DNA from 2 places in the Erythrobacter sp. JB2-19 genome. Region 2 is predicted to be linked to the other one. Evidence: predicted binding sites of a transcription regulator. Region 2 holds the regulator's gene; the other holds the start of a gene.

Region 1 (7,302 bases), 270 kb from region 2:
TGGCGGTGCGCCTCTCAATCCAGCCCGAAGAGCCGGTTTCGATTGGCCTCGCTGGCGTGCGCGGTCTTGGCGAGGCGGCGGTGCTGCTTAGCCTTGCCGATTCGAGCGAGGAAAACCAGCTGAAGCGCCAGGTTGCACAGGCCACGAAAATGCAGGCCGTTGGGCAATTGGCGGGCGGTGTCGCCCATGACTTTAACAATGTGCTGACGGCCATTATCGGCACCTGTGATCTGATGCTGCTGCGCCATACGCCCGGCGACAGCGACTATGACGATATTCAACAGATCCGCGCCAACTCTAATCGCGCCGCATCGCTGACCCGGCAATTGCTGGCATTCTCTCGGCAGCAAACCCTGCGTCCTGAAATCCTGCAATTGCCCGATGTGGTGAGCGAAGTTGGGCCGTTGATTAAACGACTGCTGGGCGAGAAGATCCAATACTACGTCCAGCATGATCGCGACCTGGGGCCAGTGCGGGCTGACCCGCAGCAGCTTGAGCAAGTTATCATGAACCTCGCAGTGAATGCCCGCGATGCGATCCAGTCAAACGGTAAGGGCAGCGGGCGCATTTCGCTGCTCACGCGCAGCCTGCAAGCCAAGGAAGTGATCAAGTTGGGGTCGGAAATTCTCCCAGCGGCTGATTACACCGTGCTGATCGTGCAGGACACCGGGGGCGGCATTCCCGCGCACGTCCTGCCGAAATTGTTTGAGCCATTCTTCACCACCAAAGAGCAAGGCAAAGGCACCGGTCTTGGCCTTTCCACCGCCTACGGGATTGTGAAGCAGTCTGGCGGCTTCATCTTCGTCGACAATGTTATGGATCAAAACGACCGACCTAAGGGTGCGCGCTTTACAATATATTTCCCGGTCTACGCCGGTGAGGCACCCAAAAAGATCGCCGAAGCTCCTCCAGAGCCATCGTCTGATTGGGCCGAAGGCGGCAGGATCCTGCTCGTTGAGGACGAAGACATGGTCCGCGCAGTTGCCGAACGCGCGCTTGCCCGCGCGGGTTATGAAGTCACGGCATGTCCAGGCGGGGAAGAGGGCTTGGCCGCAATCTCAGACGGCGGTGAGTTCGATCTGATCGTCAGCGATGTCGTGATGCCTGGTATGGATGGCCCGGCCATGGTGCGCGCGATTCGCCAAAAGCTGCCGCATATGCCGGTGCTGTTTATGTCAGGCTATGCCGAGGAACAGCTGCGCAAAGACATCGATATTCCAGACATGCATTTCATCCCCAAACCGTTCAGCGTTCAGGCGATCGGGGACAAGGTCGGCAATGTAATGCAGCGGGTCAGGCGGAGTTAAGCCTCTCAAGGCTTGCTTGATAGTGCATTGAAAATACAACTAAAAGTATCGATTTGCACAGGCGGTTATCACTGTACTTGCACTAGCCCAAAGTCCATTCATCGCGCATACAGTACACCCCGTCATGCTTATTGGCGGGTTCAATAGGAGGCTGGGTGATGAACGCGATTAAGCTAGGATTGGTGTCAGGTTTGGCACTTGGGATGAGCGCTCTTGGAGCAACGACGGCCACCTCACAATCGCTACCAGATCCAGATGAAACAGCGCAGGGCGATGTCGCGGTTACGATCTACAACAACAATCTCGCGCTGGTGCAGGACGTGCGCCAAATCAACATTGAGCGTGGTCGCAGCCGGGTTGAGTTTCCAGATGTTTCCGCAACCATTCAACCGCAAACGCTGAGCTTTTTTGCACCGAATACATCGATCATCGAGCAGAATTTTGACTTCGACCTGCTGACGCCGGCCAAGATGATGGAAAAGGCGATTGGTCAAACAGTCACTCTGCTGCGCACTAATCCTGCGACCGGGCGAGAGACCCGTGAACGCGTGAAGGTTCTGTCGACTGCGGGCGGTGTGGTGGTCCAAATCGGCAATCGAGATCGAGGTCTTGCGCGATGATGGCCTTCCGGTCCGTGTGATTTTTGATCGAGTGCCGCCCAATCTGCGCGCCCGCCCAACATTGTCAGTAAACCTCAACAGCACTCGTGGCGGTACGCGCCCGGTCTCGATCCGCTATTTGACGGGCGGACTTGGTTGGAGCGCGGATTATGTCGCGCTTTACAATGAGCAAACGGACTCGATTGATATGCAAGGCTGGGTGACGCTTACGAACAATACCGGAACCACATTCAATCAGGCGAAGACGCTGCTGGTCGCTGGTAATCCTAACAATCGCGGAGGCCGCGGCCGTGGGGGCGGAAATCGAAACTTGATCCGACCTGGAACGGAAACCGCTGCGCGAGAGCAGCTGGGCGATTTCTATCTCTATCCGATCAGTGGGCGCACGACGATTGCCAATGCACAGACCAAGCAAGTGAGCTTCCTCGATGTGCAATCGGTCCCAGCGCGCAAGATCTATGAGCGGACAATTGGTTGGCTCTCGAACGATCGCAGCCCCGTGAATGTTTCAAGCGCCATTTCCTTCTCAACTTCGCGTGATCAGGGGTTGGGTGATGCTCTGCCGTCGGGCACCGTGCGGTTTTATCAGCGCGACAACCAAGGTACGCCTCAATTTATCGGCGAGAATAGCATTGGCCACACGCCCATGGGCAGCGAGCTCTCGCTCAGAACCGGCGACGCCTTTGACATTTTTGTGCAAGCCGAAGTGGAGAAGCGCGAAGAAATCACCAGTTCAGATTGGGAGCGCACAGCACGGTTCCGGGTGATTGAGGATGGCGAGACCACCCGCCAGATTGAGGTTGAACGACCCAAACAATATTACCGCACAACCATGCGCTATACGTTGACCAATGCTAAAAGCACGTCGGTTGATGTCGATCTGACCCAAAGCGGGCTTTACCGCGGATATTGGTCGAACGACTACCGTGTGGTCAGCGAGGACATCACAGGTGAGCAGATCAATTTTGATCGGCGCAAATGGGTGGTGCCAGTGCCAGCCAACGGCGAGCGCGTGATCCGCGTTACCTACGAAACCCGTTACTAAGGGGGCGGGCGATCATGCGGAGCCCCGCATCTATCGGATTGGCGCTTGGCCTATTGGCTAGCGCGGTTGTCAGCGCCCCTGCCAGCGCGCAAGAGGGCGCGACGGCTGGTATTGAAGCGCCGGCTCCGTCTCAAACGCAGCAAACCCGTCAGGCGGTCGACGCTTCTGCGCCGCAATCGCTTTCGGTCACTGTCTACCGTGATCCGCGTAGGCAGCTTGGCCAAGAGATGAACCGTCGTTGGCCGCAAGGCTTCGCCATGATCAGCGAGACTCGCACGGTCACTTTGCCGCCTGGGCAATCGACGATCCGCTTTGAGGGCGTGGCCGAGGGTATGGTCGGGGTTAGCGCAATTGTCTCAGGCTTACCTGGCGGTACGATTGAGAAAAACCGCAATGCTGACTTGCTGTCACCCGCCGCTTTAGTGAACGGGGCGCTTGGCAACCGTGTGACCTTGACGCGGACCAATCCCGCGACCGGAGCAGAAGAGCCTCAAAGCGCAATTGTTCGCACCAGGGCCGATGGCGGCTTGGTGCTGCAAACGGACCAAGGATATGAGGCGGTGCGCTGCGCGGGCCTGCCCGAGCGATTGACCTTTGATCGTGTGCCAAAGGGACTATCGGCAGAACCGATTTTTACCATCGACACTCAGGATGCGAGCGGGGGAACTTATGAAGTCGTCCTTACCTATCTCGCATGGGGCTTCGATTGGCAGGCGAATTATGTCGCGACTTTACCTGATCACGGGAGCGCTTCGGTTGCAGGCTCGACGAGGCGAGGGGAGAACGGCAATTTCAAACTCGGCCTGATGAGCTGGCTGACGATCCTCAATGACAATGGTCAGAGCTTTGACGATGCAGAATTGTTGGTGATTGCGGGCTCGCTCAGCGTGGTGAGCGATTTTCGCAGTCTTGCGACGCCGCCTCGGGCCGCGCCGCTGCGCCTAACATGCTATCCGATAGGCAGCACGGCTGCTGGCTCTCCGGTCCAATCCCCTCAGTCGATTGTGGTGACTGGTCGTCGCAATGAATCGCGGATGAAGCTTTCTGCTCCTGCACCGGTAATGGCGATGGCCGACGCGGCGGTGGGAGTAAGTGAGGCTGAGGTAATGCAAGCGGTCGAAGAGCAGCTTGGCGACCTCAAGCTTTACCGTGTACCAGAGCGAGTGAATGTGTCGGCCAAGGGCCTGAAACAGATTGCGTTTCTCAATCGGCAAGAGGTCGATGCGCGCTATCTCTACCGGGTGAATTGCGGATTTTTGGTCACGCGTGAGGGACAGCCTAACCCTGGCTTTGAAAATGCGGACATGCTGCTTGTTACGAAGAACGAAACCGAGCGAGGACTGGGTGTGGCCCTGCCTCAAGGCGGTTTGACCGTGTTTGAACCGAGCAGCTTTGGTCCGCAATTGGTCGCTGATGTTGATATGCGGGACTATGCGGAAGATCAGGACGTCGAGCTTGGAATTGGGGCAAGCAATCAGGTCTTTGCGAAATGTCTGCCTGCCCCTGGCCCAGTGACAACCGGGAATATGAACAGTTGGTTTGGCAATGGGGTGGAGCTCACCAACGCTAATGCGCATCCGATTAATGTTCGGATTGACCTGGGCGAGATCCTCTCTTTGGGAGGTGCGCTTTAGGGAGGCAAAGACTCGCATGAAGGATGGCCGTATTGTTGCAGAAGTGGATGTTCCCGCGAATTCGGAACGCACATTCCGGTGGTCTATTCGCGACCCGGCATAACTTTTTTCTGCGGTCTTTCTCCCATAAATTCAGAATCTTGGCGCGTGCCTTCATGGGGGCACATACGAATTCTCATGTTCCCTACTTGTTCTATTGGAACAAAGTGGGTACAAGCTGTCTCCACAAGGGGCGGTCGATAACAATTTGTCGACCCTAGGCAAGTCAAGGAGGCCATGCGATGTCTGCAAGTCTGAAATTGGTAGAAAAAGGAAAGACAGTGGACCGTCAAAAAGCGCTCGACGCCGCACTTGCGCAAATAGATCGTGCTTTCGGTAAAGGTTCAGCAATGAAGCTGGGGTCTCGCGAAGCAATGAATATCGAGTCCATTCCAACTGGTTCGTTAGGGTTGGATATTGCGCTTGGTATTGGCGGCCTTCCGAAAGGCCGCGTGATAGAAGTGTACGGGCCTGAAAGTTCGGGCAAGACCACCTTGGCATTGCATGTGATTGCAGAGGCTCAGAAGGCTGGCGGCACAGCGGCTTTTGTCGATGCAGAGCATGCTCTTGACCCGGTCTATGCCAACAAACTGGGCGTCGACATTGATGAATTGATTGTTTCTCAGCCTGATACAGGTGAGCAGGCACTCGAGATTACTGACACGTTGGTCCGCTCCAATGCGATTGACGTGCTGGTGGTCGACTCGGTCGCGGCGCTCGTCCCCCGCGCAGAAATTGAAGGTGAAATGGGCGATTCCCATGTCGGCCTTCAAGCGCGGCTTATGTCCCAATCGCTGCGTAAGCTGACCGGGTCGATCAACCGCTCCAAATGCATGGTCATCTTCATCAACCAATTGCGGATGAAGATCGGCGTTATGTACGGTAACCCAGAGACAACAACCGGCGGCAACGCGCTTAAATTCTATGCTTCTGTTCGCTTGGACATCCGCCGCACGGGCCAGATTAAGGACCGCGACGAAGTGGTTGGCAATTCAACCCGCGTGAAAGTGGTGAAGAACAAAGTTGCACCGCCATTCAAGCAAGTTGAATTCGACATCATGTACGGTGAGGGCATTTCTAAGATTGGTGAGATACTTGATCTTGGCGTGAAGGCAGGCCTGGTAGAGAAATCAGGCAGTTGGTTCTCTTATGATAGCGTGCGGATTGGTCAGGGACGTGAAAACGCCAAGACCTTCCTCAAAGAGAACACAGAGATGTGCAATCAGTTGGAAGCCGCCATTCGCGGCCGCACCGACGAGGTTGCCGAGGAGATGATGACAGGGCCGGACGCGGACTCTGACGACTGATCCTCAAGCGAGTGCGGTAATCGCATTCGGAAAATCGGAAAGCCGGTATGCGCCATCCCCCTTGGCGATGCCGGCTTTTCTGTGTCTGGCATGGGGCTGCGCTTTGCAAACTTGCCGGATGTCTGTCCGTCTAAAGCCACATTGTGGTAATGAAGAATTACGAACTCAGTGTGCATTGATCACGCGGTGGCTTGTCGCTGACCGCGTGATTGCCTAACTGCATTCTCGCAATGACTTCGACCAACGATATTCGCCGCTCTTTTCTCGACTTCTTCGGGAATGCTGACCACGCTGAGGTGCCCAGTGCACCACTGGTTCCCTATAACGATCCGACATTGATGTTCGTGAATGCGGGCATGGTGCCTTTCAAGAACGCATTTACTGGACTGGAGGCGCCGCCTGCGCCGCGCGCCGCGTCTTCGCAAAAATGCGTGCGCGCTGGTGGTAAGCATAATGACCTGGACAATGTCGGATACACAGCGCGGCATCACACCTTCTTTGAAATGCTCGGCAATTTTTCGTTTGGCGACTATTTCAAGGAGCAAGCGATCTTGAATGCTTGGACGCTTCTAACGCAGGAATGGGGCCTTCCCGCAGATAAGCTCACCGCGACCGTCTATCACACCGATGATGAAGCGTTCGATCTATGGCGCAAGATTTCCGGCCTGCCAGAGGAACGGATCATTCGCATCCCGACCAACGACAACTTCTGGTCAATGGGCGACACCGGGCCATGTGGACCGTGTTCGGAAATTTTTTATGACCACGGTGAGCATATTGCAGGCGGCCCTCCGGGTAGCCCGGATGAAGACGGTGATCGCTTTGTCGAGATCTGGAATCTCGTCTTCATGCAGTTTGACCAGAAGGCTAGTGGTGAGCGCACCGACTTGCCGCGCCCGTCGATTGACACTGGTATGGGGCTGGAACGCATCGCTGCGGTTATGCAGGGTGTGCACAACAATTACGACACCGACACGTTCAAAGCGCTGATCGCTGCCTCGGAACAGCTCACCGGAGTGGGCGGCGAAGGTGATGCAGTGGCAAGCCACCGGGTCATCGCGGACCATTTGCGTTCGGTCAGCTTCCTGATGGCTGACGGTGTGCTGCCGTCTAATGAGGGGCGTGGATATGTCCTTCGTCGGATCATGCGCCGTGCGATGCGGCATGCACACTTGCTCGGAGCGAGCGAGCCTCTGATGCACAGGCTTGTCCCGGCGTTGGTCACGGAAATGGGACAAGCCTATCCGGAGCTCACCCGCGGTCAAACCTTGATCCAGGAAGTGCTTGAGCGTGAGGAAACGCAGTTCCGCAAGACATTAGACAAGGGTCTAAAGCTGCTCGACGAAGCTA
Region 2 (7,302 bases):
TGGCCATGCGAGATGCGGAAAATGGCGAGAGCCGCAAGATCCGGATCAATGTGCCGCAGGACAAGGTCGTGTCCGGCCTGACCGAGGGATCGGTGGTGCGACTGAGGGCGCGGTTGATGCCGCCTGCCTCACCGATGTTGCCGGGCTCATACGACTTTGCCAGAGCCGCCTGGTTTCAAGGCTTAGCCGCCACTGGCACCTTGGTCGGTAACATCGAGCTGATGGAGGGCGGGCGTGACACTGGCGCTATCCCAAAGGTTCAGCGTGTGCTTTCCGCCCACGTTCGCGAACGGGTGGATGGCTCAGCGGGCACGATTGCGGCGGCTTTTGCGAGCGGCGACAGGGGCGGGATTGCCGAGGCCGACGAAATCGCGATGCGCGATGCGGGCCTAACCCACTTGCTCTCGATCAGCGGGCTCCATGTCAGCGCCGTCATTGCCGCAGCCTATTTGGTGACCCTGAAATTGCTAGCTCTGTTTCCCCCGTGGCGCTGCGCGTGCGTTTGCCGATCTTCGCGGCCGGGGCAGGGGCGCTCGCAGGGGTTGGCTATACACTGCTGACGGGGGCAGAGGTGCCCACAGTCCGCAGCTGTGTTGCGGCGATGCTCGTGCTGATCGCGCTGGCCATGGGCCGCGATGCATTGTCGCTCAGAATGGTGGCGATGGCAGCTATCTTCGTCATGCTGCTCTGGCCGGAATCGGTGGTTGGCCCAAGCTTTCAGATGAGTTTCTCCGCCGTAATCGCAATTGTTGCCCTCTCAAGTTCCGCGCCGGTTCGCGCTTTCCTGGCGGCACGGGAGGAGACGTGGCTGCGGCACGTCGGGCGACGGGTCATCATGCTGTTCATTACCGGCCTGGTAATCGAGATCGCGCTGATGCCGATCGTCCTGTTCCATTTCCACAGGGCAGGGGTCTACGGCGCTTTTGCCAATGTAATCGCAATCCCATTGGTGACCTTCATCTCCATGCCGCTCATCGCCTTCGCCTTGTTCCTTGATCTGATCGGGCTTGGCGCGCCTGCTTGGTGGTTGGTGGAACGCTCGCTCGAACTACTGCTTGCGATTGCGCATTGGACATCCAGTCAGCCCGGTTCGGTTAAGCTGATGCCGCAGATGAGCAGACTCACCATCGCGCTGTTTGTGATTGGTGCTCTTTGGCTTGCACTATGGAATGGCCGTGCGCGATTGCTCGGGTTTGCGCCGCTTGCGGCGGCTTCGGTAATGCTGATGGTAACGCCGATCCCTGATGTCCTGATTGGGCGTGATGGCCGCCATGTCGGTGTAACAATGGATGACACGCTGTTGTCGCTGCGCAATTCACGGTCGTCCTATGCGCGCGACAACCTGCTCGAACTCGCCAGCGTGTCTGCCGATCCGATCCCTATGGCAGAATGGCCCGGCGCGCGGTGTTCAACCGAGTTCTGCCTGCTCCAGATTGAACGCGGTGGCCGCGACTGGACCATACTGATGGCGCGTAATCGGGAGCTGATCGAGGAGCGCGCACTGGCCGCAGCCTGCGCCAGAGCAGATATCGTCGTGGCTGACCGCTATCTGCCGTGGTCTTGTAAGCCCAAATGGCTCAAGGCCGATCGCGGGTTTCTGCAAAAGCACGGAGGGCTGGCGCTTGACCTATCATCCGAGCGGATCACCAGTGTCGCAAGCACTCAGGGCCAGCATGGGTGGTGGCGCGGGAAAGCTGACGACTAGCCAGCCATCCGCGCCACCTATTCACATGAAACTCAATGGTAGCGCCGCAGAAGGCCCGCGAGCTTACCCTGAACCTGCACTTCGCCCGGTTGATAGACCTGCGCATCATAGGCGGCATTAGCCGGATCAAGTCGCACGGTTCCGCTGTCGCGGTGGAGGTATTTGAGCGTGGCTTCCTCGCCGTGGACGAGAGCCACCACGATTTCGCCATCCCGCGCCGCATCCGTACGCTTAACCAGCGCAAAGTCGCCGTCGAAGATGCCAGCCTCGATCATCGAATCGCCAGACACCTCAAGCGCATAATGCTCACCCGGTCCCAGCAATGCCGCCGGCACTGGCAGGCTACTCTGCCCCTCCAACGCCTCAATCGGAGCGCCTGCCGCAATCCGGCCATGCAATGGCACCTCGATCACGTCATTCGCAGGCTCCGGACTGGTGTCATTCGCGCTGGGCATGGATGTCGCCCGAGAGACCACATCATTGGCCGCAGCAGCGGCAGCGCGCGGAGCAGGCGTTGCATCCTCAGGCTGCTTAATGACCTCCAACGCGCGCGCCCGATTGGGCAGGCGCCGGATGAAACCACGCTCCTCCAAAGCCGAAATCAGCCGGTGCACACCCGACTTGCTCTTTAGATCGAGCGCTTCCTTCATTTCTTCAAAAGAGGGGGAAATTCCCGTCTCTTCAAGCCGCTCTTGGATAAAGCGGATCAATTCGTGCTGCTTTGCCGTCAGCATTACGATAGTCTCCCTAAAACAGGTCGATCGCCCCAGCGCCGGTTAGGGTGGCGAGGGACCATTTCGCGCACCAATAACGTGAACGAATACGGAACAATTAGGAAACTTCGTTTGCCGAGTCAAGCCGGCGAGTCACGCAATGCCGCCATTCTCGAGGGTTAATGTGGTCACGAACTCTCCTGCGCTCGCCGCTTCCGCGCCTTCCCGCCGTACGATAAGGCAATTCGCGGCCGCTAAGGCCGCGAGCGCGCTGGAGTCTTGAGAGCCGGCCCGGTGCACCGTACAGCCATCGTGCACAGCGCGCAGGAACTCCCGCCGTTTGCCAATCGCTGGCAGGTCCTCTCCTAGGGGCAGCGTCAGCCCCGAGGGCAGGGGGGCAGCAGCGCCCATGGCCGCACGCACCAAAGGCAGCGCAAACAGGAAGCACGTTACGAAGCTGGAGACGGGATTGCCCGGCAGGCCGAGGATCACCTGCCGCGCGCCATCGGCGCGTTCCCGTGTTGCTACCATCAGCGGCTTGCCGGGCTTGATCGCGACTTTCCAGAACGCGATTTGTGCGCCCCACGCCTCCAGTGCAGGCTGGATGAGGTCATGGTCACCCACCGATGCGCCGCCGGAGGTGATGAGGATATCCGCATCCTCTGCCTTTGCCAGCGCGCTTGCCAAGGCGCTGTGATTGTCCGCCACCGGGCCTATCCGCGCCACATCACACCCCAGCGGGCGCAGCATGCTGGCGATCATCGCGCCATTGCTCGCAGGGATCTGGTCAGCGCCGCATTGCTCTGGATCTGCGGCCAATTCATCCCCGCTGTCGAGCACGGCCACACGCGGGGCCTCGCGCACGCTGAGCCGCCCGTGGGCTGCCGATAGCGCGAGCGCGAGTTGTCCAGGCCCAATGCGGGTTCCCGCCCTCAAGACCGTGTCACTTTCAGCAAAGTCGAAGCCCTGCATCCGCACATGCTTGCCGGGCGGGGGCGTCTCGCTGGCGGTCACGAGCGCGCCGTCCACATCTGCATTTTCCTGGATCAGCACGCGGTCCGCGCCCCCGGCATATGTGCCCCGGTCGATATCCGCACACATTCGCCATTGGAGAGCGCACCTGCGAACGGCGCTCCTGCACGGCTCTCTCCCACACGCTCCCAAGGGCCATCACCAGCAATCGCATAGCCATCCATAGCCGACAGATCGGCCGGTGGCTGAGTCCGCCGAGCGTTGAGATCCTCCGCTAAGTAGCGTCCCAGCGCCTCCTCCGCAGGCAACTCGCACGTTGCCATCTGCGGCGCGAGCTCCAGCAGCTGAGCCTGAGCGTCTTCCAAGGTCAGCAGCGCGCTCAAAGCTCAACCTTCCAATGCCCGCTCTTGCCCCCACGTTTCTCGATCAGGCGCACCTCGCCGATCACCATGCCCTTATCGACCGCCTTGGCCATGTCGTAGATCGTGAGCAGCGCGGTCGACACCGCGACCATCGCCTCCATTTCAACACCGGTTTTGCCGGTAAGCGAGGCGCGAGCGGTCGCCCGGATCGCGTCTTCTTCGAAGGTGAAGTCGAGCTCCACCGCGTCCAGCGCCAGCGGATGGCACAAAGGGATCAGATCGCCCGTGCGTTTCGCCGCCATGATCCCGGCAATCCGTGCGGTGCCCAGCACATCGCCCTTGGGCGCGTTGCCATCGCGCACGGCGGCTAGCGTCTCTGCGTTCATCGCGATGCGGCCAGAGGCGATGGCGACGCGTTCGCTCGCGGCCTTGCCGCCGATGTCAACCATGCGGGCCGCACCATCTTCGCCAAGATGGGTCAGCTTGCTCATCGCTTCGCTCCCTTCGCTTCATCGTGCGTAGAGCACGCTTGGAACACCTGGAACACAGTCCAGGGGTTTAAAACCAATCGATCACAGGCGCCGCTATTGATCGAATTTATCGATAGATACGATTGAGCCGCGCCGGATCTGCACTTCGTCGAAAAAGCCATACCTATCTTCTGCCAGCTTTGAGAGATGTAGGACAGGCCCTGTACAGAAGCCGCCTATCCGTTGAGCAATTTCCGCGTCGCCGCCGCCACATCATCCGCCCGCATCAGGCTTTCCCCAACCAGAAAATTGCGCACGCCCGCACGCGCGAGCCGGGTGCAGTCCTCATGGCTGTTGATCCCGCTTTCGCCAACGATCAAAGCGCCTTCCTGGGCGAGCGGAGCAAGCCGCTCTGTTGAAGCCAGATCGGTGGTGAAAGTCTTGAGATCTCGATTGTTCACGCCCACCAAAAGCGATTTGAGCAAATGCGCGCGTTCCATCTCTGCCTCATCGTGCACTTCGACCAGCACATCCATGTCATGCTCACGCGCTGCCGCCTCGATTTCCTGCATTTGAGCGTCTTCTAGCGCCGCGACAATGATCAGGATCGCATCTGCTCCGATGGAACGGGCCTCGGCGCATTGCCATGGATCGACCATAAAATCTTTCCGGAGCGCGGGCAGTTTGCAGGCGTTTCGCGCCTCAATCAGAAAATCCTCATGTCCCTGAAAATAGGGCATATCGGTGAGCACTGATAAGCAAATCGCACCGCCAATCTCATAGTCGCGCGCATGGTCCGCCGGGAGAAAATCCTCGCGGATAACGCCCTTGGAGGGAGAGGCCTTTTTGACCTCCGCGATCAGACCAAAGCCGGATTTGCTCGCATGGCGCAATGCCGATTCAAACCCGCGCACCGGGCTTTGTTCGCTTGCCCGGCTTTCCAGATCAGCAAGAGAAATGGCGGCTTTTCGCGCATTCACTTCGCGGCGCTTTGTGGCGCAAATTTCTTCGAGTTTGTTCATGGTGCCGGAGCCTACTTCGCCAATTCGATCCAGCGGGCAAGCAATTGTTTCGCTTTACCACTGTCCAAAGCTTCCGCCGCCATGGCCGCGCCGTGCTCCCAGCTTTCGGTTTCTCCAGCAACAATCAGCGCCGCAGACGCATTGAGCGCGACCGCATCACGATATGCACTCGGTGCGCCATCAAGCAACGCCTCTAAAGCTTTTGCATTGTGCGCTGGGTCGCCTCCTCGGATGGCTTCCACCGGTGCGTTTGGCAGGCCTGCCAAACTTGCATCGACACGGCGCATTTCGAAATCGTCGGTCGTTACATCGGCCAGCTCGTTGCCGCCTGCCAGACTTAGTTCGTCGAGTCCTTCATCGCCCGAAACGATAAAGGTTCGCTCCGTGCCCAATCGCGATTTCGCTTCGGCGTAGATTGGCACATAGGCGGGCCGAGCAATGCCAATCAGCTGGCGATTGACCCCTACAGGATTGGATAAAGGCCCCATCAGGTTAAAGATCGTGCGCCGCGCAAGCCGCTTACGGATGGGTTGAATACGCCCCATTGCCGGATGGTGATTGGGCGCAAATAGGAAGCAAATACCGATCTCGCCCAAGGTTTTTTCCGCAGTCCGGCCCGCTGCTTCCATATCAAGGCCGAGCACTTCGAGTGTGTCAGCAACGCCGGCCTTAGATGATATCGCCCGATTGCCATGACGCGCGACCGGAACACCGCATGCCGCAACCACCAGGCCAACGGCGGTCGACACATTCAGTGTGTGATGGCCATCACCTCCGGTCCCGCAGACATCGATCGCATTATCAGGCCCATCAACCGGGATCAGCCGCGCCCTTAGCGCCCGCGCAGCCCCTGCGATTTCTTCTGCGGTTTCACTACGGTCCGTCATCGCGAGCAAGAACCGCTCGATTTCAGCCTCGCTGGCTTCCCCGTCCAGAATCCATCCGAACACCTCTTCGGCTTCGGCTTCGCTCATATGGGGTACGGCTAGCGGTAGCGTTTTCATGCGAGCTCCTTCGTTGGCAGTCCGCAAAGCGTCATGAAATTGGCGAGCAGGTCATGGCCATGCTCGGTCGCAATGCTTTCAGGATGAAATTGAACGCCATGGATCGGCAGGCTTTCATGGCGGAAGCCCATCACCGCCGCGCCATCGAGGCCGGGGGTCTCACTATGCGCATTGGCGATCAGGCCAGAGGGTTCCTGCTCGACCACAAGGCTGTGATAGCGCGTGGCGCTGAACGGTGAGGGCAGGCCAGCGAACACGCCGGTCCCATCATGGGTGACGGGCGAGGTTTTGCCGTGCATCAAACCGCCGCGCACCACTTTGCCGCCGAAATGCTGGCCGATGCTTTGGTGGCCAAGGCACACGCCCAGCAAGGGCTTTTCAGCGTCCGCACAGGCAGCGACAAGGTCGAGGCTGATGCCCGCCTCATCCGGAGTGCGCGGTCCAGGTGAAATCAGAAAGCCGCTGGCATTTGTAGCGATCGCTTCACGCGCGCTCATCGCGTCGTTGCGCTCCACCCTCACATCCGCGCCGAGCTCCATTAAGTAATGGACCAGATTGAAGGTGAAGCTGTCGTAATTGTCGATGACGAGTATCATGTGAAGCTTTGGCCTGTTCCTTGTTCGTTTCTAAGGTACAATCTGACTGCCTCCCGAGCTAATCCTCCATACTCAAACTTCTCACCAAGCCCGACATAAATGTCATTTTCTGCATCGATAATCCGAAATGCGTGACTAAAACCGCCATCTACCAACGAGTGGTGACCAAGTACCGGACTAGGAACGATTGGCCCGACCGGATTTGATTTCAACCACTTATCGATTCTCTCGTCGAGGTGCTCAATGAAATTCCGCAGATCACGATCCAATAGAGGCGAGGAAGGATCAATGTCATATTTTGCCATCAACGCGGCTCCCCTGCCTTTCGCAAAAGCAGATGAACGGCTTGGTTGAAAGTACCTTGCAACGGCAGCGCAATTAATCAGCGCGGCGCTCAAGAATGCCGATGCCTCTTTAGCTTCACCCTCATTTGAAACGCACTCACTGAATTGCATAAA

What was found. Region 2 encodes LexA, which represses DNA repair genes until DNA is damaged. Its sites were predicted from a motif close to GTTCCNCNCTTGTTCT; they were not measured.
Region 1: a site for LexA is predicted at 4,786-4,801, ahead of recA (recombinase RecA). Genes of this name have one in related genera too.

The regions. Positions count from the first base shown of each region.
Region 1 covers NZ_CP200290.1:1,870,429-1,877,730, reverse strand. Annotated here, with positions in the region: gene AC0V6O_RS08915 (response regulator) at 1-1,307, shown strand, start outside; partial or broken gene AC0V6O_RS08910 (DUF4139 domain-containing protein) at 1,466-2,972, shown strand; gene AC0V6O_RS08905 (DUF4139 domain-containing protein) at 2,987-4,606, shown strand; gene recA (recombinase RecA) at 4,888-5,952, shown strand; gene alaS (alanine--tRNA ligase) at 6,183-7,302, shown strand, end outside.
Region 2 covers NZ_CP200290.1:1,602,613-1,609,914, reverse strand. Annotated here, with positions in the region: gene AC0V6O_RS07630 (ComEC/Rec2 family competence protein) at 1-560, shown strand, start outside; gene AC0V6O_RS07625 (ComEC/Rec2 family competence protein) at 485-1,705, shown strand; gene lexA (transcriptional repressor LexA) at 1,738-2,439, opposite strand; gene AC0V6O_RS07615 (hypothetical protein) at 2,572-2,829, opposite strand; partial or broken gene AC0V6O_RS07610 (molybdopterin molybdotransferase MoeA) at 2,896-3,713, opposite strand; gene moaC (cyclic pyranopterin monophosphate synthase MoaC) at 3,770-4,243, opposite strand; gene trpC (indole-3-glycerol phosphate synthase TrpC) at 4,459-5,244, opposite strand; gene trpD (anthranilate phosphoribosyltransferase) at 5,256-6,248, opposite strand; gene AC0V6O_RS07590 (anthranilate synthase component II) at 6,245-6,844, opposite strand; gene AC0V6O_RS07585 (hypothetical protein) at 6,841-7,302, opposite strand, start outside.